2 regions of the Streptomyces sp. NPDC033966 genome follow, and region 2 is predicted to be linked to the other one. Evidence: riboswitches for the same ligand, from Rfam matches in the RefSeq annotation. Region 2 holds a riboswitch; the other holds the start of a gene.
The links. Region 2 has a riboswitch for S-adenosylmethionine ahead of ACZ518_RS14130 (aminotransferase class V-fold PLP-dependent enzyme). Riboswitches for the same ligand answer to the same signal wherever they lie in the genome.
Positions count from the first base shown of each region.

Region 1 (11,323 bases), on a different contig from region 2:
AACCCCAGCCGGTCCGCCCCCAGCATCCCCCACACCAGGTCCTTCCTGATGTCGTCCGGGAGCATGTCCAGGAACTCCCGCGACGCCCACGGCGTGTGCGTGAAGTGTGCGATCCGCAGGTCGGGGCGGAGTTCGCGGAGGGCTCCCGGGACCAGGGCGAGGTGGTAGTCCTGGACCAGGACGGACGCACCTTCGGCGGCCTCCTCGGCCAGGGCTTCGGCGAAGGCCCGGTTGTAGGCGGTGTACGAGTCCCAGCGCCGGCGGAATTCCGCGTCGAAGACGGGTTCGCGGGGGACGTCGTACAGGTGGTGGTGGGTGAACCAGAGCACGGAGTTCGCGATGCCGTTGTACGCGTCGTCGTACACGGCGGGATCGATGTCCAGCATCCGGACACCGGGTTCGGAGACGCCCCGGCGGACCGCCTCCCGGTCGGCCTCGGACAGGGCCGCGCAGATCCACAGGGCCTCCGGCTGGGCCGCGAGCGCCGCGGACAGGCCGGAGACGAGGCCGCCTCCGCCGCGCCGGGCGCTGAGGGTGCCGTCGGCGGCGAGGGCGTACGAGAGCGGGCCGCGGTTGGCGGCGACGAGTACCTGAGAAGCCATGCCGCGAACCTAGCCCGGGGCCCGCTCGCTCAAACGTCCGGGAAATGTCCGGTTCGTCACGTGCTGGTCACGCCGTGGCCGGCTCGGGGCGTCCCTCACGCCACCCGCCGGACGGCGTACTCCTCGATCTCGGCCATCGGCGGCCGTTCCTCCGTGTCCACGGCGTACGTGCGCGGCACGAACCCGTCCGGCCCCCGCTCGAACTGCGTCAGCTCCGGCCGTACCAGGTGCCCGCGCGAGAGCCGCAGCTGCGCGGTGCGGTAGATCGCGGCGGCCATCCGGCCCAGCGCCTGCCCGTCCTGGTGCCGGTGGAGCCGGACCCCCACGTCCACCTGGGCCAGTGCGTCCAGCCCGACCGTGTGCAGCGCGTCCACCAGCAGGCCCAGCTCCACCCCGTACCCGACGGGGAAGGGCAGGCGTTCCAGCAGGGAGCGGCGTACGGCGTACTCGCCGCCCAGCGGCTGGACGAAGCCGGCCAGCTGGGGCCAGTGGAGGTTGAGGAGCGGGCGGGCGACCAGCTCCGTGACGCGCCCGCCCTGGCCGGGGGCGTCCCCGAGCGGGCGGTCGTACATGGCCTTGACGAACTGCACCTGGGGGTCGGTGAGCAGCGGTCCGACGATCCCGGAGACGAAGGCGGAGTCGAAGTCCCGCAGGTCGGCGTCGACGAAGCAGACGACGTCCCCGGTGGTGGCGAGCAGGGAGCGCCACAGCACCTCGCCCTTGCCGGGCAGGGCCGGGATCCGGGGCAGGATCCCGTCCCGGTGGACGACCCGCGCGCCGGCCTTGGCCGCGACCTCGGCCGTACGGTCGGTGGAGCCGGAGTCGACGACCACCAGCTCGTCCACCAGGGGGACGGGCGGGGCCTCGATCAGGTCGCGCCGGATGATCTCGACGATCTCCCCGACGGTGGCCTCCTCGTCGAGCGCGGGCAGCACCACGCTCACCGTCGTCCCGGCCGCCCGTTTCCGGTCGAGCAGCTGGTCGAGCGGTCGGTCGGCGGCGGACCAGGAGCGGTCTGCCAGCCAGCGCTCCACCTCATCCAGCACTCTCAGCACTCCCTGCGCTTCTCTCCGCGGGTTCCGCGGTCTCTACGGCACTCTGCGGCACTCGGCTGATTTGGGCCGAATTGTGATCCATCTCGCGGTTCGGACGGCTGTCTCAACCACCCGTCCCTTCGGTTACAGTCTTGAACAACGCGAGAGACCACCGCATGCCGGGGGTCCCGCGCACAAACGCACCGGCGCGCCACAGAGCGCGTGTGTCCGGTGCCATACCGCTCATCCAGAGGGGCAGAGGGACACGGCCCGTTGAAGCCCCGGCAACCCTCCAGTCGGTTCTCGCCAGCGCGAGGCCCCGGCTAGGGAAGGTGCCAATTCCGTCTCATGGCGAAGTGCGCCATGGGGAAGATGAGGAGAAAGGGCCTCGCCATCATGGCTGCACAGACTGTCGCCACCTCTGTCGACCTCGGACCCGCCACCGGACTTTCCTGTCGCGAGTGCGGTACCCGCTTCGAGCTCGGCCCCATCTTCGCCTGCGTCGAGTGCTTCGGCCCCCTGGAAGTCGCCTACGAGCTCCCGCTCGGCGACCCGGAGGCCCTGCGCGCCGCGATCGAGGCCGGCCCGAACAACATCTGGCGCTACGCGCCGCTGCTGCCCGTCCCGGTGGACGTGGCCTCCAAGCCGAACCTGAACCCCGGCTTCACCAAGCTCGTGGACGCCGAGAACCTGGCCAAGGAGCTGGGCGTCACCGGCAAGCTCTACGTCAAGGACGACTCCGGCAACCCGACGCACTCCTTCAAGGACCGCGTCGTGGCCATCGCCGTCGAGGCCGCCCGCGCCTTCGGCTTCACCACCCTGTCCTGCTCCTCCACCGGCAACCTGGCCGGCGCCGTCGGCGCCGCGGCCGCCCGGGCCGGCTTCCGCTCCTGCGTGTTCATCCCGCACGACCTGGAGCAGGGCAAGGTCGTCATGGCCGGTGTCTACGGTGGCGACCTCGTCGGCATCGAGGGCAACTACGACGACGTCAACCGCTTCTGCTCCGAGCTCATCGGCGACCCGCTGGGCGAGGGCTGGGGCTTCGTCAACGTCAACCTGCGCCCCTACTACGGCGAGGGCTCCAAGACCCTGGCGTACGAGATCTGCGAGCAGCTCGGCTGGCAGCTGCCCGACCAGATCGTCATCCCGATCGCGTCCGGCTCCCAGCTGACGAAGATCGACAAGGGTCTCCAGGAGCTGATCAAGCTCGGCCTCGTCGAGGACAAGCCGTACAAGATCTTCGGCGCCCAGGCCGAGGGCTGCTCCCCGGTGTCCACCGCCTTCAAGGCCGGCCACGACGTGGTCCGCCCGCAGAAGCCGAACACCATCGCCAAGTCCCTGGCCATCGGCAACCCGGCGGACGGCCCGTACGTCCTGGACATCGCGCGGCGCACCGGCGGCTACGTCGAGGACGTCAACGACGAGCAGGTCGTCGAGGCCATCAAGATCCTGGCGCGCACCGAGGGCATCTTCGCCGAGACCGCGGGCGGCGTGACCGTCGGCGTGACGAAGAAGCTCATCGAGAACGGGCAGCTCGACCCGGCACTGACCACCGTGGTCCTGAACACCGGTGACGGCCTCAAGACCCTGGAGGCGGTGGCCGCGGACAGTGGCCAGACCGCCACCATCCGCCCGAGCCTGGACGCGTTCCGCGCCGCCGGCCTGGCCTGACTCTTCCCCCCTGACACATCCGGAAAGGCGGTAGCGCCATGAGCGTCAACGTCCGCATCCCCACCATCCTGCGCACCTACACCGGCGGCAAGGCCGAGGTCCCGGCCGAGGGCGCGACCCTCGCCGAGGTCATCGAGTCCCTGGAGAAGAACCACCCGGGCATCGCCGCGCGCGTCCTGGACGACCAGGGCAAGCTGCGCCGCTTCGTGAACGTCTACGTCAACGACGACGACGTGCGCTTCGAGGGGGGCCTGCAGGCGGCGACGCCGGACGGCGCCGGCGTCTCGATCATCCCGGCCGTCGCCGGAGGCTGACCGGACGACGCGTTGAAATCAGAATTGCCCCCTCCGCTAAAAGCGGAGGGGGCAATTCTGCTTGATTGGGCGCGGTAGAGTTGGGGCAGTCCCCTCCGCTGTTCTTGCCCGCCGCATATGAGCGGGCCGACGGATGGTTGACATTGAGTCAACATGCGCGTTCCTTTTGGGCCTTTGGTGAGGCTTGTCTGGCCCGAGTTGCCCTGGAATATGCCAAGTTTTCACCCTATTTCAAGGTTTCCGCGTGTCCAGATTTCTCGTCGGATTGACCTGTTGCAGACAGCACCGGTGCGGATACATTCAGCCGCGGTCGAGGCGTTCCGGCGCAAGTTCTGACCCGGGACCGCGAAGTGCGGTCCCGCGCAAGGGCCAGTAATAGGGGAGTTAGGCATGGCTCAGGGCACCGTCAAGTGGTTCAACGCGGAGAAGGGCTACGGCTTCATCGCGGTCGACGGTGGTGCGGATGTGTTCGTCCACTACAGCGCCATCCAGATGGACGGATACCGCACCCTTGAAGAGGGTCAGCGGGTCGAGTTCGAGATCTCGCAGGGCCAGAAGGGTCCGCAGGCGGACATGGTCAAGCTCGCGGCCGGCTGAGTCGGAGCGAACGCGATCGGCCACCGACGCACGCACAGACGCTCGAGGGGCCCACATCCTGGACAGGGATGTGGGCCCCTCCTGCGTGTCGCCCCGCGTCACCGCCGTGTCACCCGCGTGTTGCCTGAAGCCGCTTGCACTCGTGGGGGTCGAGTGCTAATCATTGCGTTAGCACTCTCCCGGTGAGAGTGCTACTAAAACGAGGACCGGGCCGGTGAGGCCCGCAGGACCCGGCGGGACGGAACCGCCGGATCCGCAGGCCGTCCGTCGCGGGCGCGGGCGCGGTCCGGAGCAATCCACCCCTGTCCGGGAGGACCACTTCACATGGCCAAGATCATTGCGTTCAACGAGGAGGCCCGGCGCGGTCTCGAGCGTGGCATGAACCAGCTCGCCGACGCCGTCAAGGTCACCCTTGGCCCCAAGGGTCGCAACGTCGTCCTTGAGAAGAAGTGGGGCGCCCCCACGATCACCAACGACGGCGTCTCCATCGCCAAGGAGATCGAGCTCGAGGACCCGTACGAGAAGATCGGCGCCGAGCTGGTCAAGGAAGTCGCCAAGAAGACGGACGACGTCGCCGGTGACGGTACGACCACCGCGACCGTCCTCGCCCAGGCGCTCGTCCGCGAGGGCCTGCGCAACGTCGCCGCCGGCGCCAACCCGATGGCCCTCAAGCGTGGTATCGAGAAGGCCGTCGAGGCCGTCTCCGCCGCCCTGCTGGCCCAGGCCAAGGATGTCGAGACCAAGGAGCAGATCGCTTCCACGGCCTCCATCTCCGCCGCCGACACCCAGATCGGCGAGCTCATCGCCGAGGCCATGGACAAGGTCGGCAAGGAAGGCGTCATCACCGTCGAGGAGTCCCAGACCTTCGGTCTGGAGCTGGAGCTCACCGAGGGCATGCGCTTCGACAAGGGCTACATCTCGGCGTACTTCGCCACCGACATGGAGCGTATGGAGGCGTCCCTCGACGACCCGTACATCCTGATCGTCAACTCCAAGATCGGCTCGGTCAAGGACCTGCTGCCGCTCCTGGAGAAGGTCATGCAGTCCGGCAAGCCGCTGCTGATCATCGCCGAGGACGTCGAGGGCGAGGCCCTGTCGACCCTGGTCGTCAACAAGATCCGCGGCACCTTCAAGTCCGTCGCCGTCAAGGCCCCGGGCTTCGGCGACCGCCGCAAGGCCATGCTCGGCGACATCGCCATCCTCACGGGCGGCACGGTCATCTCCGAGGAGGTCGGCCTCAAGCTGGAGAACGCCGGTCTCGACCTGCTCGGCCGCGCCCGCAAGGTCGTCATCACCAAGGACGAGACCACCATCGTCGACGGTGCCGGTGACAGCGACCAGGTCCAGGGCCGCGTCAACCAGATCCGCGCCGAGATCGAGAACTCCGACTCGGACTACGACCGCGAGAAGCTCCAGGAGCGCCTCGCGAAGCTGGCCGGCGGCGTGGCCGTCATCAAGGCCGGTGCCGCGACCGAGGTCGAGCTCAAGGAGCGCAAGCACCGCATCGAGGACGCCGTTCGCAACGCGAAGGCGGCCGTCGAGGAGGGCATCGTCGCCGGCGGTGGCGTGGCCCTGCTCCAGGCCTCCTCGGTCTTCGAGAAGCTGGAGCTCACCGGTGACGAGGCGACCGGCGCCAACGCCGTGAAGCTCGCGCTGGAGGCCCCGCTGAAGCAGATCGCCGTCAACGGTGGTCTCGAGGGCGGCGTCGTCGTCGAGAAGGTGCGCAACCTGGCCGTCGGCCACGGTCTGAACGCCGCGACCGGCGAGTACGTCGACATGATCGCCGAGGGCATCATCGACCCGGCGAAGGTCACGCGCTCCGCGCTGCAGAACGCCGCGTCCATCGCCGCGCTCTTCCTGACCACCGAGGCCGTCATCGCCGACAAGCCGGAGAAGGCCGCCGCCGCTCCGGGCGGCATGCCGGGCGGTGACATGGACTTCTGATCGGCCCCTGGCTGATCGGCTGTTCTCGAACGAGGGCGGCACCCCTTCCTGGCGGAGGGGGTGCCGCCCTCGGGCGTTTCCCGGGGGCGGGGGCTCAGTGGGCGTAGTCCTTGAGCTTCTCGGTGTCCAGCGTGATCCGCACGGGGGCGGGCAGGGTGACCGTTTCCCCGTAGGCGTACGACACGGACTGCCGGTACATGCCGTCCTGGGGGTCGCTGTGGACGGTGAGCATGTCCTCGTCCCGGTCGACGAGGAGGTACAACGGGATGCCCGCCTGGGCGTACGCGGCGCGCTTCTCGTGCCGGTCGCGCTGGTCCGTGTCGGGGTCGAAGGACGTGACCTCCACGACCATCAGCGTCCCGGCGGGATCCGCCCACTCGCCCTCCTGGGCGGCGTAGTGGTCGTACGGCGCGAGCGCGCCGTCCGCGCGGGCCCGTCCGGTGCGGTAGCTCTCCACCTTCAGCCCCTGCTCGGGGTAGAGGGCGAGCTCCGGGCGCTGCTGCATGCACTGGCGCAGCAGCCACATCACGATGGCGCCGTGGCGCTGATCGGGCAACGGCTTGACTCCGAGCTTTCCGTTGATGAATTCGAGCGTGACGGTCTCGGGTGCGCGGCTGGCCAGCGTCTCGAAGTCCGTCAGGGACATCTGGGCGTGCGCGTCGGTGCTGGGGGTCATGGGGTCGCCTCCTCGACACCATGGTGCCCGGGTTCGGCGCCGGTGGAGCGGCGGACTGGTCATCGGCGGTTCCTTTCGCGGACGCGGGTCGCGTGGGCGCGTACCTCGGCCGGGGTGAGGGCCGGGGTGAAGACCGGCGGGCGGGGGGCTTCGGCGCGGCAGGCGCGGCAGCGGCCGTCGGTGAAGGCGGCGGGCGGGCCGGGGGCTCGGCATTCGGTGCACTCGGCCCGGACCGGGGGTGAGGCTTCCTCCGGCAGGGCCGGGGCCGGGTGGGGTGGTGCGGCGGGGAGTTTGGACTCCAGGCGTTTGCGGACCAGGGCCGCCGGGTGGTGGACCACGGGCGGCAGGCCGGCGGTGAGGGCGAGCCGGATGCGGTCGGGGGAGGCGCCCCGGGCCAGCCAGGGGACCAGGAGCGGGGCGAGGGCCGTGCAGTCGGCCTTGGACAGCGCCAGGGCGGGGGCGGTGCGGCCGAGCGAGGAGAGGATGCCGTACGCGTCGGCCGGGGCATCGGCCGGGGCCGGGGGTACCGGTGAGGGTGGCGGCGGGGCCGTCGGTGCGGGGGAATCCCTCTGGGTGAACCGGGCCCACCAGGCGCCGTCGCGGGCCGTGCGGGAGAAGAACGTGCGGGTGACCCAGCGGGTTACCGGGCCGGGCAGCCGCTGCCGGACCCGGTGCAGGTGCCCGGCGGTGGCCAGCCGGTTGAGGGCGGTGCGCAGGGCGCACTGGCCCCACAGGGGCAGGACGGCGGCGAGGGTCTTCACGCTGATGTCGGCGCCGTCGGGCAGGCGGTCGAGGTACCCGGCGACGGCCGCCTCCCGGGCCGGGAGGTGCGCGAAGTCGCGGGCGGTGCGGGGCGCTTGCTCCGGTGCGGCGATTTTGCCGTAGCCGGGCTTGGCGAGGGGGTGCGGGGCAGCACTAAGCTGAGCGTCATCCATGGGGATCGCTGTTCCGATCTCGTTTGGTCAGGCCCTCGTTCGGTGTTGGCGCACCAGCGGGGGCCGATTTTCGTTTCCAGCCGCACGGTAGGGCCTGATGGCCCTGCGTGGCAAGCCGGTCACGGATCGTCATCCGGCCTGGTATGGGCGGCGGTTGGGGAGGGTGGTGGGTGGTGGTGGGCTCCGCCCACCACCCATTCCACAGACAGGGCGCTCGGACTCTCGCGGCTTGAGCCCCGGGCGGCGTGGCCGCCTGATCGGCTGTTCTCGAACGAGGGCGGCACCCCCCATGCGGGGGGTGCCGCCCTCGGGCGTTTCGGGGACCGCCCGGCCCGCTAGAAGCCGGTGGTGTCGAGCGTGAATCCGAAGGGGTCCGGGATCTGCAGGGACTCGCCGAAGGACACCGTCGTACGGGAGCGGTATCCGTGCGGCGAGGGGTCCCAGAAGCAGGTGATCTCAGAGACCTGCATGTCGACGACCAGATGGATGGGGACGAGCAAGCCGTACACCTCCAGCTTCTCGTTCCAGTCGGCGTCCTTGGTGGAGACGGACGTGAACTCTCCGACCAGCGACAGCGACGCCCCGTCCGCGTGCAGCCCGTCCTCCTCGAAGGCTGCCTCATCCGCCACGTACAGGTCCGGTCCGTAGCCGCGCTCCGCTGCCGGGAACCGGAAGAGGAATGGAGAGGTGTCGGCGAACTGTCCCTTGGGGGCGTGTGCCTGGAGCTGCCCGCGCAGGAGGCGCATGGGACGCGAGTAGCGCAGGTTGGAAAACGGCGACACGACGATCTTCCCGCGGATGAGCTCGGCCTTGAAGCCGTCTGGCGTGTCCATCTCCGCAACGGCGCGCAGGAGCGTCTCGAACGTTGGCAGCGCCGCATGTTCTATCGGTGTGGCCCGCTCGGTCATGATCGTCACCGTCGTCCTCCGCGCGGCGTGCTGCCCTGAATGTGTGCCTCGTCCCAGGCTAGTGGCGGGGGGCGTGTCATGCCCGGGTTCCGAGACGGGGCAACACCGTCTGGGGGGCTTTGGTTGACTGGGGGCATGAGCGAGCTCTTCGTGAAGATCTGCGGGCTGAAGACCCCCGAGGACGTCGACGCGGCCGTGGCCGCCGGGGCCGATGCCGTCGGGTTCGTGCTCGCGCCCGGGAGTCCTCGGACCGTCGGGGCCGACGTGGCGCGGGAGCTGGCCGCCCGGGTGCCGGACGGGGTGCTCACCGTCGGGGTGTTCCGGGGGCAGTCGCTGGAGGAGGTGCGCCGGCTCGCGGAGGAGAGCGGCGTGCGCGGGGTGCAGCTGCACGGCGACGAGGGCCACGAGTACTACGAGGAACTCCGCGCGCCCGGCCGGACCCTGCTGCGGGCCACCGCCGAGCACGTCGCGCGCTGCGGTGAGTACGGCGAGGACCTGCTGCTGATCGACGCCCCGGACCCCGGCTCCGGCAAGCCCTGGAACTGGGGGTCCGCGCAGTTCAGGGCCCCGGAGGGCCGCTGGCTGCTGGCCGGCGGGCTCGCCCCGGGCAATGTGGGGGAGGCGGTCTCGGCCACCGGCGCCTGGGGCGTGGACGTCTCCAGCGGGGTCGAGCGGGAGCGCGGGGTGAAGTCCCCCGAGCTGATCCGCGCCTTCGTCGAGGCCGCCCGCGCAATCGTATGATTACTCTGAGTGAGAACATGCGGGTGTCGGGCCGCCCGGTGGGCAGAACACCCTCATGGAATCGGACCACTCCGGATGGCTGCGCCGCCTGGCCGGCCGCCTCCTCCCCGCCGCGGGCGGCGGGGGCCTGCCGGTGTTCGCACCGCGCGGCGCCCCCGTCCTCACCGCCGACTTCACCTCCACCGCCCAGTGGGTGGCGGGCCGCTCCTGGGCCTATCCCGACGGCGGCCCGGTCAACCCGGGCGACAACAAGCTCGACCACCTCACCGCCGACCCCGCCTACAGCCGCAGCGGCACCTTCCGCGCCACCCGCCGCCCCGACGGGAACTGGGACACCGGACTGCTCACCACCGAGGGCAGCGACCAGGGGTTCATGGTCCGCACCGGTGACGTCCTGGAGGCCCGGGTCCGGCTCCCCACCGAGACGGGGGCCTGGCCCGCGATCTGGACCTGGCGGGACGGCGGCCAGGAGATCGACGTCTTCGAGTACCACCCCGACAACCCGGACCTCCTCGAACTGTCCAACCACGTCCGCGAGGCGCACCGCTACCACCGTGACCCGACGGTCAGGCCCGGCGGCTGGGTCGACCTGAGGGTGGAGTTCGGCCGCAGGTCGGTCGTCTGGTGGGTGAACGGTGCCCGCGTCTTCTCCGACGGGCGGGGCGTGGGGCGCGGCTGGCACGCGTACCTCATCGTCAACCTGTCGGTGTCCGCCGGGAGGTACCACCCGGCGCCGGGCGCGGAGCAGACGGAGATGTCGTACGAGGTGCCGGAGCTGCGCGTGTACCGGGCGTAGGCGGTGTCCTGACCCGCCCGGGCTCCCCGGGCGGTGGTCGGCGCGGCCCTGCTCGCCCTGCTGCCGCCCGAGGCGGGGGCCTGAGGGGCGGAGCGCCGGGGCCCGGACGGGCGGGTCGGGGCCGAATGGGCGACACTGATCTCACCGCCACCTCCGGTTGATGGCCTGCGCGAACGACCGCGGCACGCATCCCGGCATCCAGGCGGCGCCCCTGCCCTTCGGTGCGATCCCATCGAGGTATTCGATGAAACCGAACCCGTTCGCAACGGCCGCGGCCCTCCTCTGCGGCCTCGTCATGATGGGCTCGACGTCGACCGCCTTCGCGTACGCCCCCGTCACGGCGGCGCCCGCGACCGCGGCGAAGTCGCCCGTCTGCCCCACGTCCGACCCGCCGCCCGGCACGGGTTCGCAGATCAGCTCCGCCGACGCCGACGCACTCGTCGACGCCCACAACGACGCGCGGCGGGTGGCCCTCCAGCAGTACAACCCGGGGCTCGCCCTGGTCTCCCTGACGTGGAGCCCCAAGCTGGCCTGCGACGCGCAGGCGTGGGCCGACGACCCGGCATCCAGCGAAGGCGGTGGGCTCCACCACAGCGACCGTGCCACGAACGGCAACGAGGGCGAGAACCTCCTCAACTCCACCGCGTCGGTGAATCCCCTGATGGCGGTGGACCCCTCGGTGAGCTACAGCTGGATCGCCGAGAAGGCCAAGTTCGACGCCGATGGCAACGCCCCCGTCGACGGCAACAACTACAAGGTGTGGGGCCATTACTCCCAGATGGTGTGGATGTCCCCCCAGTCGCCCACCACCGCGGTCGGCTGCGGTGTGACGGAGGGCGTGCCGACGAAGAACGGCACGGGCTGGATCCTGGTGTGCCGGTACGCCGCCGCGGGCAACATCACCGGCCAGCGGGCCATCCCGGCCGGCGGCCAGGTTCCACAACCGGTTCCACCGCCTCAGGCGCCCACCCTGCCCTTCCGCGGCACGAGTGCGGTGTCCCAGCGGGACGGTCACCTGGACGTGTTCTGGGTGGGTCCTGACGGTTCGGTGCGGTCGCAGTGGTGGGACGGCGGTGGAGCGAGTGGTGCGTGGGGTGCGCACGGT
Region 1 covers NZ_JBVIRQ010000017.1:114,368-125,690, forward strand. The annotation lists gene ACZ518_RS33945 (alpha,alpha-trehalose-phosphate synthase (UDP-forming)) at 1-602, opposite strand, end outside; gene ACZ518_RS33950 (glucosyl-3-phosphoglycerate synthase) at 698-1,648, opposite strand; SAM riboswitch class I at 1,877-2,015, shown strand; gene thrC (threonine synthase) at 2,033-3,307, shown strand; gene ACZ518_RS33960 (MoaD/ThiS family protein) at 3,346-3,621, shown strand; gene ACZ518_RS33965 (cold-shock protein) at 4,012-4,218, shown strand; gene groL (chaperonin GroEL) at 4,543-6,162, shown strand; gene ACZ518_RS33975 (Uma2 family endonuclease) at 6,257-6,838, opposite strand; gene ACZ518_RS33980 (hypothetical protein) at 6,898-7,773, opposite strand; gene ACZ518_RS33985 (Uma2 family endonuclease) at 8,109-8,606, opposite strand; gene ACZ518_RS33990 (phosphoribosylanthranilate isomerase) at 8,817-9,422, shown strand; gene ACZ518_RS33995 (LamG domain-containing protein) at 9,478-10,218, shown strand; gene ACZ518_RS34000 (CAP domain-containing protein) at 10,463-11,323, shown strand, end outside.
Region 1: it holds a riboswitch for S-adenosylmethionine, as region 2 does, so the genes downstream of both, thrC (threonine synthase) here and ACZ518_RS14130 (aminotransferase class V-fold PLP-dependent enzyme) in region 2, are expected to answer to the same signal.

Region 2 (11,323 bases):
GCAAGATCACCTTCTGGACGCTGTTCATCGGCTTCCACGGCACCTTCCTGGTGCAGCACTGGCTGGGCGCCGAGGGCATGCCGCGTCGTTACGCGGACTACCTCGCGGCCGACGGCTTCACGGCGCTGAACACGATCTCCACGATCAGCTCCTTCCTGCTGGGCCTGTCGATGCTGCCGTTCATGTACAACGTCTGGAAGACGGCGAAGTACGGCAAGAAGATCGAGGTCGACGACCCGTGGGGCTACGGCCGTTCGCTCGAGTGGGCGACGTCCTGCCCGCCGCCGCGGCACAACTTCCTCACCCTGCCGCGCATCCGCAGTGAATCGCCGGCGTTCGACCTGCACCACCCGGAGATCGCGGCCCTCGACCACCTCGAGGACCACGCCCCGGCGAAGGCCGTCACCGGTGGCAAGGAGGCCGGCAAGTGAAGATCCAGGGCAAGATGTTCCTCTGGCTCTCCGTCTTCATCCTGATCATGACCGTCGTTTACGGCGTCTGGTCGAAGGAGCCGGTCGGAACCACCGCTCTCGCGCTGGCCTTCGGCCTGAGCGCCATGATCGGCTACTACCTGGCCTTCACGGCCAAGCGCGTGGACGAGATGGCCCAGGACAACCTGGAGGCCGACGTCGCCGACGAGGCGGGCGAGCTGGGGTTCTTCTCCCCGCACAGCTGGCAGCCGCTCTCGCTGGCCATCGGTGGCGCGCTCGCGTTCATGGGTGTCGTCTTCGGCTGGTGGCTCATGTACTTCTCGGCCCCGATCATCCTGATCGGCCTGTGGGGCTGGGTGTACGAGTACTACCGCGGTGAGAACCAGAACCAGTAGCACCAGCAGTAGGCATCACACCGCGGTCCGCCGCGGCGCCTGAGGGGCCCGGACACCTTTTCGGAGGAGTCCGGGCCCCTCGTTTGCAGTCACCCCGCGCGCTGGATTTGTCATATCTTCATAGCGTTGGGCGCATGAACCACTCACCGCGTCTTTGGACGGTACTCAGCTGCTCCCTGCTGGTCGCGTCCCTCGGGGCCGGCGCCACCGCATGCGGGTCCGGCGACAACAACCCGCTGTCCGCCCGCCCGTACGACGCGGGCGACCAGGTCGTCTTCAACCAGCCCCCGGGCGGCCGCCCCGCCGACCCGGACAAGCCGCTGGAGGTCACCGCCAAGGGAGCCGAGGCGCGGATCACCGACGTGATGGCCGTGGACACCCACGGCCGCCGCCTGGCGGGCGAGCTGTCGGCCAAGGGCGACCGCTGGCACAGCACCGTCCCGATGGCGGCGGGCGTGCGCTACACGGTCCTCGTGAGCACGGAGGACCAGCGGGGCGCCCCAGGGCAGCGCACGCTGACTTTCGAGACCACCCCGGCCAAGAAGGTCCTCAAGGTCGAATTCGGCCCGGACGAGGGCAAGTACGGCGTCGGACAGCCCCTCACGGCCGAACTCAACGAGCCGGTCAAGGACAAGGCCGCCCGCGCCATCGTCGAACGGGCCCTGATCGTCGACGCGCCGGCCGGCGTCGAAGGCGCCTGGCACTGGGTGGACGACAAGAACCTGCACTACCGCCCGAAGGACTACTGGCCCGCCCACACCACCGTCTCCGTACGGAGCAACCTGGAGGGCATCAAGGTCTCCGACGAGCTCCACGGAGCCGCGTCCAAGCCGCTGAAGCTGGAGATCGGCGACCGCGTCGAGGTCACCACCGACGCCGCCTCGCACTACCTCACGTTCGAGCGCAACGGAGAAGTGATCAACACCATCCCGGTGACCACCGGGAAGCCCGGCTTCTCCACCCGCAACGGGGTCAAGGTGGTGCTCGGCAAGCAGTACTTCGTCCAGATGCGCGGCGACACCGTCGGCATCGGCGGCAGCGAGTACTACAACTTGCCCGTCTACTACGCCACCCGGGTGACGTGGAGCGGTGAATACGTGCACGCCGCGCCGTGGTCGGTCGGCTCCCAGGGCTACGAGAACGTCAGCCACGGCTGCACCGGCATGAGCACCGGCAACGCCGCCTGGTTCTACGAGAACATCACCGAGGGCGACATCGTCAAGGTGATCAACAGCATCGGCGACGACATGGACACCTTCGGCAACGGCTTCGGCGACTGGAACATGGAGTGGAAGGAGTGGCGCGAGGGCAGCGCCCTCCTGAAGGGCACCCAGGAAGGCCGCAGCCCCGTCGACCAGGCGCGACTGCGCCCCACCGTCTGAGAGGCCCGCAGAAGGCCGCACGGGCCCGCGTCCCGGCCGACAGGCCGGCCCGCGGGCCCGCGGGCGTGCGACCGGGCGTCTCCGGCGCCCCAGGGACCCCAGGGGCCTCAGGCGGCCGGTGACAGCCGCGACCGCAGCAGCCCCGCCAGGGTGTCGGGGAAGTCGACCGGGTCCACCGGAAGGGTGACCGCCGCGTCCGCCCGGCTCCACGTGGCCAGCCAGGCGTCCTGGGGACGCCCCATCAGCAGCAGCACCGGCGGGCACCGGAAGATCTCGTCCTTGATCTGCCGGCACACACCCATGCCCCCGGCCGGAACCGCCTCGCCGTCCAGTACGCACAGGTCGATGCCGCCCGCGTCCAGCTCCTTGAGGACCGCTGGAAGCGTGGCGCACTCCAGGAACTCCACCGGCGGCAGGTCCGCGGCGGGCCTGCGCCCGGCGGCCAGCCGCACCTGCTCCCGGGTGCCCGCGTCGTCGCTGTAGACCAGAACCCGCGCAGTCGCCCGCATTTCGTCCTCCACCTGGCCGTGAATCACGCTGATGATGCGCGGGATGCTACTCCGTCCGACCCGCTGTCAACATCGGTTCCGCAAGCCTCGCGACCGGTCTTCTGATGGGCCGTTCGGGCCTTGCACACCCCCCTGACACTCCGAACGGCACCCCCCGGGGTGAGGGCGGGATAAGCGACCGACATAATGTCGGTCGTGGCGACAGCAACGACAGTAGATACCGGGCACGCGCACCCGACGGTCAACCGGCCGAACCTCGTCAGCGTCGGAACCATCATCTGGTTGAGTTCCGAGCTGATGTTCTTCGCGGCCCTCTTCGCGATGTACTTCACCCTGCGATCCGTGACGGGTGCCGAGTTCTGGGCGAGCAAGGCCGAGGCCTTGAACCTGCCCTTCTCGGCAACGAACACCACGATCCTGGTGCTTTCCTCCCTCACCTGCCAGCTCGGCGTGTTCGCCGCCGAGCGCGGTGACGTGAAGAAGCTCCGGACGTGGTTCATCATCACGTTCGTCATGGGTGCGATCTTCATTGGCGGCCAGGTGTTCGAGTACACCGAGCTGGTCAAGCACGAGGGACTGAGCCTCTCGTCCGACCCGTACGGCACGGTGTTCTACCTGACCACCGGCTTCCACGGTCTGCACGTGACGGGCGGTCTCATCGCCTTCCTGCTGGTCCTCGGCCGGACGTACGCGGCCAAGAGGTTCACCCACGAACAGGCCACGTCGGCCATCGTCGTGTCCTACTACTGGCACTTCGTCGATGTCGTCTGGATCGGCCTCTTCGCGACGATCTACCTGATCAAGTAGCGAACACGTCGCCGGGCCACGCCCGGCTCACCATCCAGAAACACCGACGCAGAAGATCCTGACACCGGGGTAATCCGTGAAAAAGCTCTCCGCACGACGACGCCATCCGCTGGCGGCGGTCGTCGTTCTACTCTTCGCGCTGGCGGTCACGGGGGGGCTGTACGCCGCCTTCGCGCCCGCGGGCAAGGCGCAGGCCGATGAAACCGCCCAGTCCCTCGCCATCGAGGAGGGCAAGAAGCTCTACGCCGTGGGCTGCGCAAGCTGCCACGGAACCGGCGGTCAGGGTTCCACTGACGGCCCCAGCCTGGTCGGCGTCGGCTCCGCGGCCGTCGACTTCCAGGTGAGCACGGGCCGCATGCCCGCCCAGCAGCCCGGCGCCCAGGTGCCGAAGAAGCCCAACATCTACACCCAGCCCCAGATCGACCAGCTCGCGGCGTACATCGCGTCGCTCGGCGCCGGTCCGATCACGCCGCACGAGAAGCAGTACGACCCGGCCGGCGCCGACATCGCCGCTGGTGGCGAGCTGTTCCGCAACAACTGCGCGCAGTGCCACAACTTCACCGGCGAGGGCGGCGCGCTGACGAACGGCAAGTACGCCCCGAACCTCGAGGACGTCGAGCCGAAGCACATCTACGAGGCCATGCTCACCGGCCCGCAGAACATGCCCTCCTTCCCCGACAGCACCATGCCGGAGAAGCAGAAGAAGGACATCATCGCGTACCTCCAGAACGTCAACGGCGAGAAGTCGACCAGCCCCGGTGGCCTCAAGCTCGGTGGCCTCGGCCCCGTCTCCGAGGGTCTGTTCGGCTGGATCTTCGGTCTGGGTGCGCTGATCGCTGTCGCCGTCTGGGTCGCGGCCCACACCGCTAAGGCCAAGAAGTCATGAGTAGCCAAGACATTCCCGAAGACAAGCACCTGCCGAGCGAGCAGGGCGACGCGCACCACGGTGCGGTAGCGGTCGCGGACGACCCGTTCGCGGACCCCGGCCTGCCGGTCCACAAGCCGCGCATCCAGGACATCGACGAGCAGGCCGCCAAGCGGTCCGAGCGCACGGTCGCGATGCTGTTCACGCTGTCGATGCTGGCCACGATCGGCTTCATCGCCTCGTACGTGGCCATCCCGGTCGACAAGATCGTTTTCATCTTCCCCGTCGGGAAGGTCAGCGCGCTGAACTTCGCGCTGGGTCTGACGCTCGGCACGGCCCTGTTCTGCATCGGCGCCGGCGCGGTCCACTGGGCCCGCACGCTGATGTCCGACGTCGAGGTCGCCGACGAGCGCCACGAGATCGCCGCCTCCCCGGAGGTCAAGGCGAAGGTCATGCAGGACTTCGCCGACGGTGCGAACGAGTCCGGCATCGCCCGCCGCCCGCTGATCCGCAACACGATGCTCGGCGCGCTGGCCCTGCTGCCGCTCTCCGCCGTCGTGATCCTGCGCGACCTGGGCCCGCTGCCCGAGGACAAGCTGCGCAAGACCCTGTGGTCCAAGGGCAAGCTGCTCATCAACCAGAACACGATGGAGCCGCTGCGTCCCGAGGACGTCCTGGTCGGTTCGCTGACCTTCGCCATGCCGGAAGGCCTGGAGGAGGACCAGCACGACTTCCAGGTCCAGATCGCCAAGGCCGCCCTGATGATCGTCCGCATCAAGCCGGAGGACATCAAGGACAAGCAGGAGCTGGAGTGGTCCCACGAGGGGATCGTCGCCTTCTCCAAGATCTGCACCCACGTCGGCTGCCCGATCAGCCTGTACGAGCAGCAGACGCACCACGTGCTCTGCCCGTGCCACCAGTCCACCTTCGACCTCTCCGACGGCGCCCGTGTCATCTTCGGCCCGGCCGGTCACGCGCTTCCGCAGCTGCGGATCGGCGTGAATGACGAAGGCTTCCTCGAGGCGCACGGCGACTTCGAAGAGCCCGTCGGTCCTGCATTCTGGGAGCGCGGATGAGCACCTCAGACAACACTGCGCGCAACGCGTCGCGCGGCGAGCGCGTAGCCGACTGGGCGGACGGCCGCCTGGGCATCTACGGCCTCGCCAAGGCGAACATGCGCAAGATCTTCCCGGACCACTGGTCCTTCATGCTGGGTGAGATCTGCCTCTACAGCTTCATCATCATCATCCTCACGGGTGTGTACCTGACGCTGTTCTTCCACCCGAGCATGAACGAGGTCGTGTACCACGGCTCGTACGTGCCGATGCAGGGCGTCATGATGTCCGAGGCCTTCGCCTCGACCCTGGACATCAGCTTCGACGTCCGCGGTGGCCTGCTGATCCGCCAGATCCACCACTGGGCGGCGCTGATCTTCGTCGCGGCCATGGTCGTGCACATGATGCGCGTCTTCTTCACCGGCGCGTTCCGCAAGCCGCGTGAGGTCAACTGGATCTTCGGCTTCCTGCTGCTGGTCCTCGGCATGTTCACCGGCTTCACCGGTTACTCGCTGCCGGACGACCTGCTCTCGGGTACCGGTGTCCGCTTCATGCAGGGCGCCATCCTGTCCGTCCCGGTCGTCGGCACCTACCTGTCGATGTTCCTCTTCGGCGGGGAGTTCCCGGGCGGCGACTTCGTCGCGCGCTTCTACTCGGTGCACATCCTGCTGCTGCCCGGCATCATGATGGGCCTGCTGGTCGCGCACCTGATCCTGGTGTTCTTCCACAAGCACACCCAGTTCGCCGGCCCCGGCAAGACGAACAACAACGTCGTCGGCATGCCGCTGCTGCCGGTCTACATGGCCAAGGCCGGAGGCTTCTTCTTCCTGGTCTTCGGTGTCATCGCGGCCATCGCGGCGATCGCCTCGATCAACCCGATCTGGGCGCTCGGCCCGTACCGCCCGGACCACGTGTCCACCGGTGCGCAGCCCGACTGGTACATGGGTATGCCGGAAGGCCTCATCCGAGCCATGCCGGGCTGGGAGATCAACCTGTGGGGCCACACGCTCGTCCTGGGCGTGTTCATCCCGCTGCTGCTCTTCCCGCTGGTCCTCGGCGCCATCGCCGTCTGGCCGTTCATCGAGTCCTGGGTCACCGGCGACAAGCGCGAGCACCACATCCTGGACCGCCCGCGCAACGTCCCGACCCGTACGGCCTTCGGTGTCGCCTGGATCGCGGAGTACATCGTGCTCCTCATCGGCGGCGGCAACGACATGTTCGCCCAGTACTTCCACCTGTCGATCAACTCGATCACGTGGTTCGTCCGGATCGGCTTCTTCGCCGTCCCGGTCCTGGCGTTCATCGTCACCAAGCGGATCTGCCTCGGCCTCCAGCGCCGGGACCACGACAAGGTGCTGCACGGTCGCGAGACCGGCATCATCAAGCGCCTGCCGCACGGTGAGTTCGTCGAGGTCCACGAGCCGCTGTCGCAGGGCAAGCTGCACACGCTCACCGCGCACGAGCAGTACAAGCCGGTCGAGATCGGCCCGACGGTCGACGAGAACGGTGTCGAGCGCAAGGTGACGCGCGGCGAGAAGCTGCGTGCGAAGCTCAGCAAGGGCTTCTACGCGGAGAACAACCAGATTCCGAAGCCCACGGTGGAGGAGTACAAGGAGATCCAGGCCGGACACGGCCACCACTGATCTCCGGCACGACCGCTTGAGGGACCGGCCCCGGCCGGTCCTGGTGTCGCCACGGCGAGAGCCCCGTCCAGTCGCTGGACGGGGCTCTTTGCCGTCTCCGGGGCTGGATAGGCTGAGATCCTTCCCATCGGACGTACCAACCCCGACGAGCAGCAGGAGCTGACCATGAACGTTGCGACCCCGGCAGGCGGCGACAGCGTGGCGGCCCGCGGCTGGCCGGGCATCCTCGAAGCTCTGGTCAGCCGGCAGGACCTCGCCAGCGAGGACACCGCCTGGGCGATGGAGCGGATCATGCGCGGCGAGGCCACGGACGCGCAGATCGCGGGCTTCGCGGTGGCCCTCCGGGCCAAGGGCGAGACCGTGGCCGAGTACACGGGGCTGGTCCGGACGATGTACGCCCACGCCAACCTGATCGAGGTGCCCGGGCGGACCGTGGACATCGTCGGCACGGGCGGCGACGGCGCCAAGACGGTCAACATCTCGACCATGTCCGCCATCGTGGCCGCCGGTGCGGGCGCCAAGATCGTCAAGCACGGCAACCGGGCGGCGTCCTCCGCCAGCGGCTCCTCCGACGTCCTGGAGAAGCTCGGCGTCAACCTGGCCCTCACCCCGGAGCGGGTGGCGCAGGTCGCCGAGGAGGCCGGCATCACCTTCTGTGCCGCGGTGGTCTTCCACCCGGCCCTGCGGTACGCCGCCTCGGCCCGCCGCGACCTCGGGGTGCGTACCGCGTTCAACGGCCTCGGCCCGCTCACCAACCCCGCCCGCGTCAAGGCGCAGGCGGTCGGCGTGGCGGACGCGCGGCTGGCCCCGATCATGGCCGGGGTGCTCGCCGAACGGAACACCTCCGCCCTGGTGTTCCGCGGCGACGACGGCCTGGACGAGCTGACCACCACCGGCACCTCCCGGGTGTGGTGGGTCCGTGACGGCGAGGTCACGGAGCACGCCTTCGACCCGCGTGACGTGGGCCTCGAAACGGTCGACATCTCGGCCCTGCGGGGCGGTGACCCGTCGTACAACGCGGACGTCGCCCGCCGCCTGCTGGCGGGGGAGACGGGCCCGGTGCGCGACGCCGTGCTGCTGAACTCGGCGAGTGCCCTGGTGGCGCTGGACCCCGGCACGGGCGCGCTGGAGGAACAGCTCGCGGCCGCCATGGCCCGCGCGGCCGAGTCCATCGACTCCGGGGCGGCCCGTGCCGTGCTGGAGCGCTGGGTGGCGGCGAGCAACGCGTAGGCCCTGGCCGAACGGCGCGAGATGCGGCGTGTAGAAGGAGACCCCGGTCCACATCGTGGACCGGGGTCTTGCGCGTGCGGGATCTTGTGGCAGGATGCTCTCCAAGGTCACGAGTGACAGCGTTTAGGCCCCGGCTTGCTGTCCGGCAACCCTCCTTCCGTGGCGGGGTGCCCCGGGTGATGACCAGGCCGTAGGCAGCGAGGTCTACGGCAAGCGCGGATCCCTCGACACCAGGGGTCCTGGTCTCTCGAGGAGCGTTTTCCGTGAGCAAGCGAATGCGATAGGGCGACTCCGCCCCTTCTTCAACCCTCGGATCAGGGTCCCTTCCGCGTACCCCCGATCAGTCCGAGGCCCTTCCCGTACCCGCTGACGGCCGCCGCCGCGCCGCCGTACCCGCGTACGGGCACACCGAAGCCATTCAGCCCTGCCTGCCGGGAGATACCGCCATGTCCGCATCCCTGAACGCCGCCACCGCCGCCTGCGCCACCGCCGCCGAGGGCCCCGCCTGTGACGGGCCGCTGCCGGTGCTCGGCCGGGACGTCACCGTCCCCCTCGTCACCGGCGGCGAGGTCACCTACGCCGCCCTCGACTACGCGGCCAGCGCCCCCGCGCTCCAGCGGGTCTGGGACGACGTCGCCGCGTACGCCCCCTACTACGGCAGCGTCCACCGCGGCGCCGGCTACCTCTCGCAGCTGTCCACCGACCTGTTCGAGCAGAGCCGCGCCACGGTCGCCGGGTTCCTCGACTGCCGCCCCTCCGACCAGGTCGTCTTCACCCGGTCCACCACCGACTCCCTCAACCTGCTCGCCGCCGCGCTCCCCGCCGACTGCCAGGTCTTCGTCTTCGAGACCGAGCACCACGCCTCGCTGCTGCCCTGGGGCGACGCCCGGGTCACCTACCTCAACGCCCCCCGCACCCCGGGCGAGGCGGTCGCCACCCTGGAGCGGGCCCTCGCCGACCGCGCCCCCTACGGCCCGGCCCTGGTCTGCGTCACCGGCGCCTCCAACGTCACCGGTGAACTGTGGCCGGTGAAGGAGCTCGCCGCCGCCGCGCACGCCCACGGCGCGCGGATCGTGCTGGACGCCGCCCAGCTGGCCCCCCACCACCCCGTCTCCGTACGGGAGCTGGACGTGGACTGGGTCGCCTTCTCCGGGCACAAGCTGTACGCGCCCTTCGGCTCGGGGGTGCTCGCCGGCCGGGCCGACTGGCTCCAGGAGGCGGAGCCGTACCTCGCCGGGGGCGGCGCCTCCCGCAAGGTGGCCCGCCGCGAGGACGGCGGCGTCGACGTCGAGTGGCACACCTCCGCCGCCCGCCACGAGGCCGGCTCCCCGAACGTCATCGGCGTCTACTCCATCGCCTCCGCCTGCCGCGCGCTTCGGGAGGCCGGCTTCGAGAACCTCGTCGCCCGGGAGGAGCACCTCATCGCCAAGGTCCGCGAGGGCCTGGCGGAGGTCCCGGCCGTGCGCGTGCTGTCCCTGTTCGGGGACGACTCCCCGCGCGTCGGCGTCATCTCGTTCGTGGTCGACGGCTGGAACAGCTCGCACTTCGCGGCCGCGCTGTCCGCCGAGTACGGGATCGGGGTGCGGGACGGGCTGTTCTGCGCCCACCCGCTCGTACGGACCCTGCTGGGCAGCGAGCCGCAGGCCCAGGGGGAGTGCGGGGCGCCGGAGGCGGCGCCGGGGGAGCGGTCGCTGAACGCGATCCGGGTCAGCTTCGGGGCCGGCACCCCCGACGAGCACGTCGAGCGCTTCGTGAGGGCGGTTCGGGAACTGGTCGAGAACGGCGCGAAGTGGCAGTACCGCACGGAAGAGGGCCGCTGCGTCCCGGCGGTGTAGCCCGCGCAGCGGCAGCCCGGTCTACCGGCCCGGGAGAGGGCTACGCGTCGAGGCCGATGGCGAAGGCGGCTTCGAGGTCGTGCTGGGAGTACGTGCGGAACGCGACGTGGGTGTCGGTGGCCTCGACGCCCGGGATCTTGCTGATGCGGCCCGGGATGATGTCCGCGAGGTTCTCGTGGCGGGCCACGCGGACCAGGGCGATCAGGTCGTACGTACCGGTGACGGAGTAGACCTCGCTGACGCTGTCCAGCTGCGCGATGGACTCGGCGATCTCGGGGATCCGGTCCACGCTGGTCTTGATGAGCACGATCGCGGTGATCACGGTTGGCTGTCTCCCTCGCCGGCAGTCACTGGTCTCCTCACTCTAGTCGTACGGCGATAGCGGGCCCACGCGTAGCAGAAGCCGAGCGAGAAGCCCACCACGTGGGCCAGATAGGCCACCCCCGGACCGCTCCCCGCGCGCTGCGCCGCCAGCCACTGGAGGCCGAACCAGAACAGCAGCACGATCCACGCCGGGAAGCGCAGCGGCAGGAAGAGCAGGAACGGGAACAGGCTCGTCACCCGGGCCCGGGGGAAGAGGCACAGGAAGGCCCCGAGCGCCGCTGAGATCGCCCCGGACGCCCCCACCAGGGTCTGGTCCGAGGACGCGTTGGCCGCCGCGTAGGCCGCCAGCGCGAGGTATCCCGTACAGACGTAGAACACGAGGAACGGCGTCCGGCCCATCCGCTCCTCCGTCATCGCGCCGAAGACGTAGAGGAACAGCATGTTCCCGAGCAGGTGCAGCCAGCTGCCGTGGACGAAGAGCGCCGTCAGCGGGGTCAGCAGCGGGCGCCCGGCCCCCGAGAACAGCTCGTCCGGGACGACGCCCCAGTGCCGGAAGTACGCCGTCCCCGTCTCGGTCAGCAGATCGCCCGTCCCGTAGGCCGGGTTCAGGCCAGAAGCCGGGCCGAGGAAGAACACCGCGCAGCAGGCGGCGATCAGCGCGTACGTGACCACGGGCCCCCGCGCGGCATCGCACAGGGTCCGCCACTTTACGATCATGAGACAGAGCATGACGCAGGTGCACCCACCTGAGGGTGGTGCCAGGCCGTAGGGTTACGTGCTGCGGTCCGCCGACCGCACCGTAGGGCTTTAATTGAATGAGCTACGAAGGAGAGAGCGGCCTGATGAC
Region 2 covers NZ_JBVIRQ010000004.1:400,715-412,037, reverse strand. The annotation lists gene ctaD (aa3-type cytochrome oxidase subunit I) at 1-431, shown strand, start outside; gene ACZ518_RS14170 (cytochrome c oxidase subunit 4) at 428-826, shown strand; gene ACZ518_RS14165 (L,D-transpeptidase) at 961-2,208, shown strand; gene ACZ518_RS14160 (DNA-binding transcriptional response regulator) at 2,316-2,717, opposite strand; gene ctaE (aa3-type cytochrome oxidase subunit III) at 2,904-3,524, shown strand; gene qcrC (cytochrome bc1 complex diheme cytochrome c subunit) at 3,601-4,410, shown strand; gene qcrA (cytochrome bc1 complex Rieske iron-sulfur subunit) at 4,407-5,465, shown strand; gene qcrB (cytochrome bc1 complex cytochrome b subunit) at 5,462-7,087, shown strand; gene trpD (anthranilate phosphoribosyltransferase) at 7,253-8,317, shown strand; SAM riboswitch class IV at 8,423-8,539, shown strand; gene ACZ518_RS14130 (aminotransferase class V-fold PLP-dependent enzyme) at 8,764-10,152, shown strand; gene ACZ518_RS14125 (Lrp/AsnC family transcriptional regulator) at 10,193-10,474, opposite strand; gene ACZ518_RS14120 (rhomboid family intramembrane serine protease) at 10,471-11,205, opposite strand; gene ACZ518_RS14115 (hypothetical protein) at 11,319-11,323, shown strand, end outside.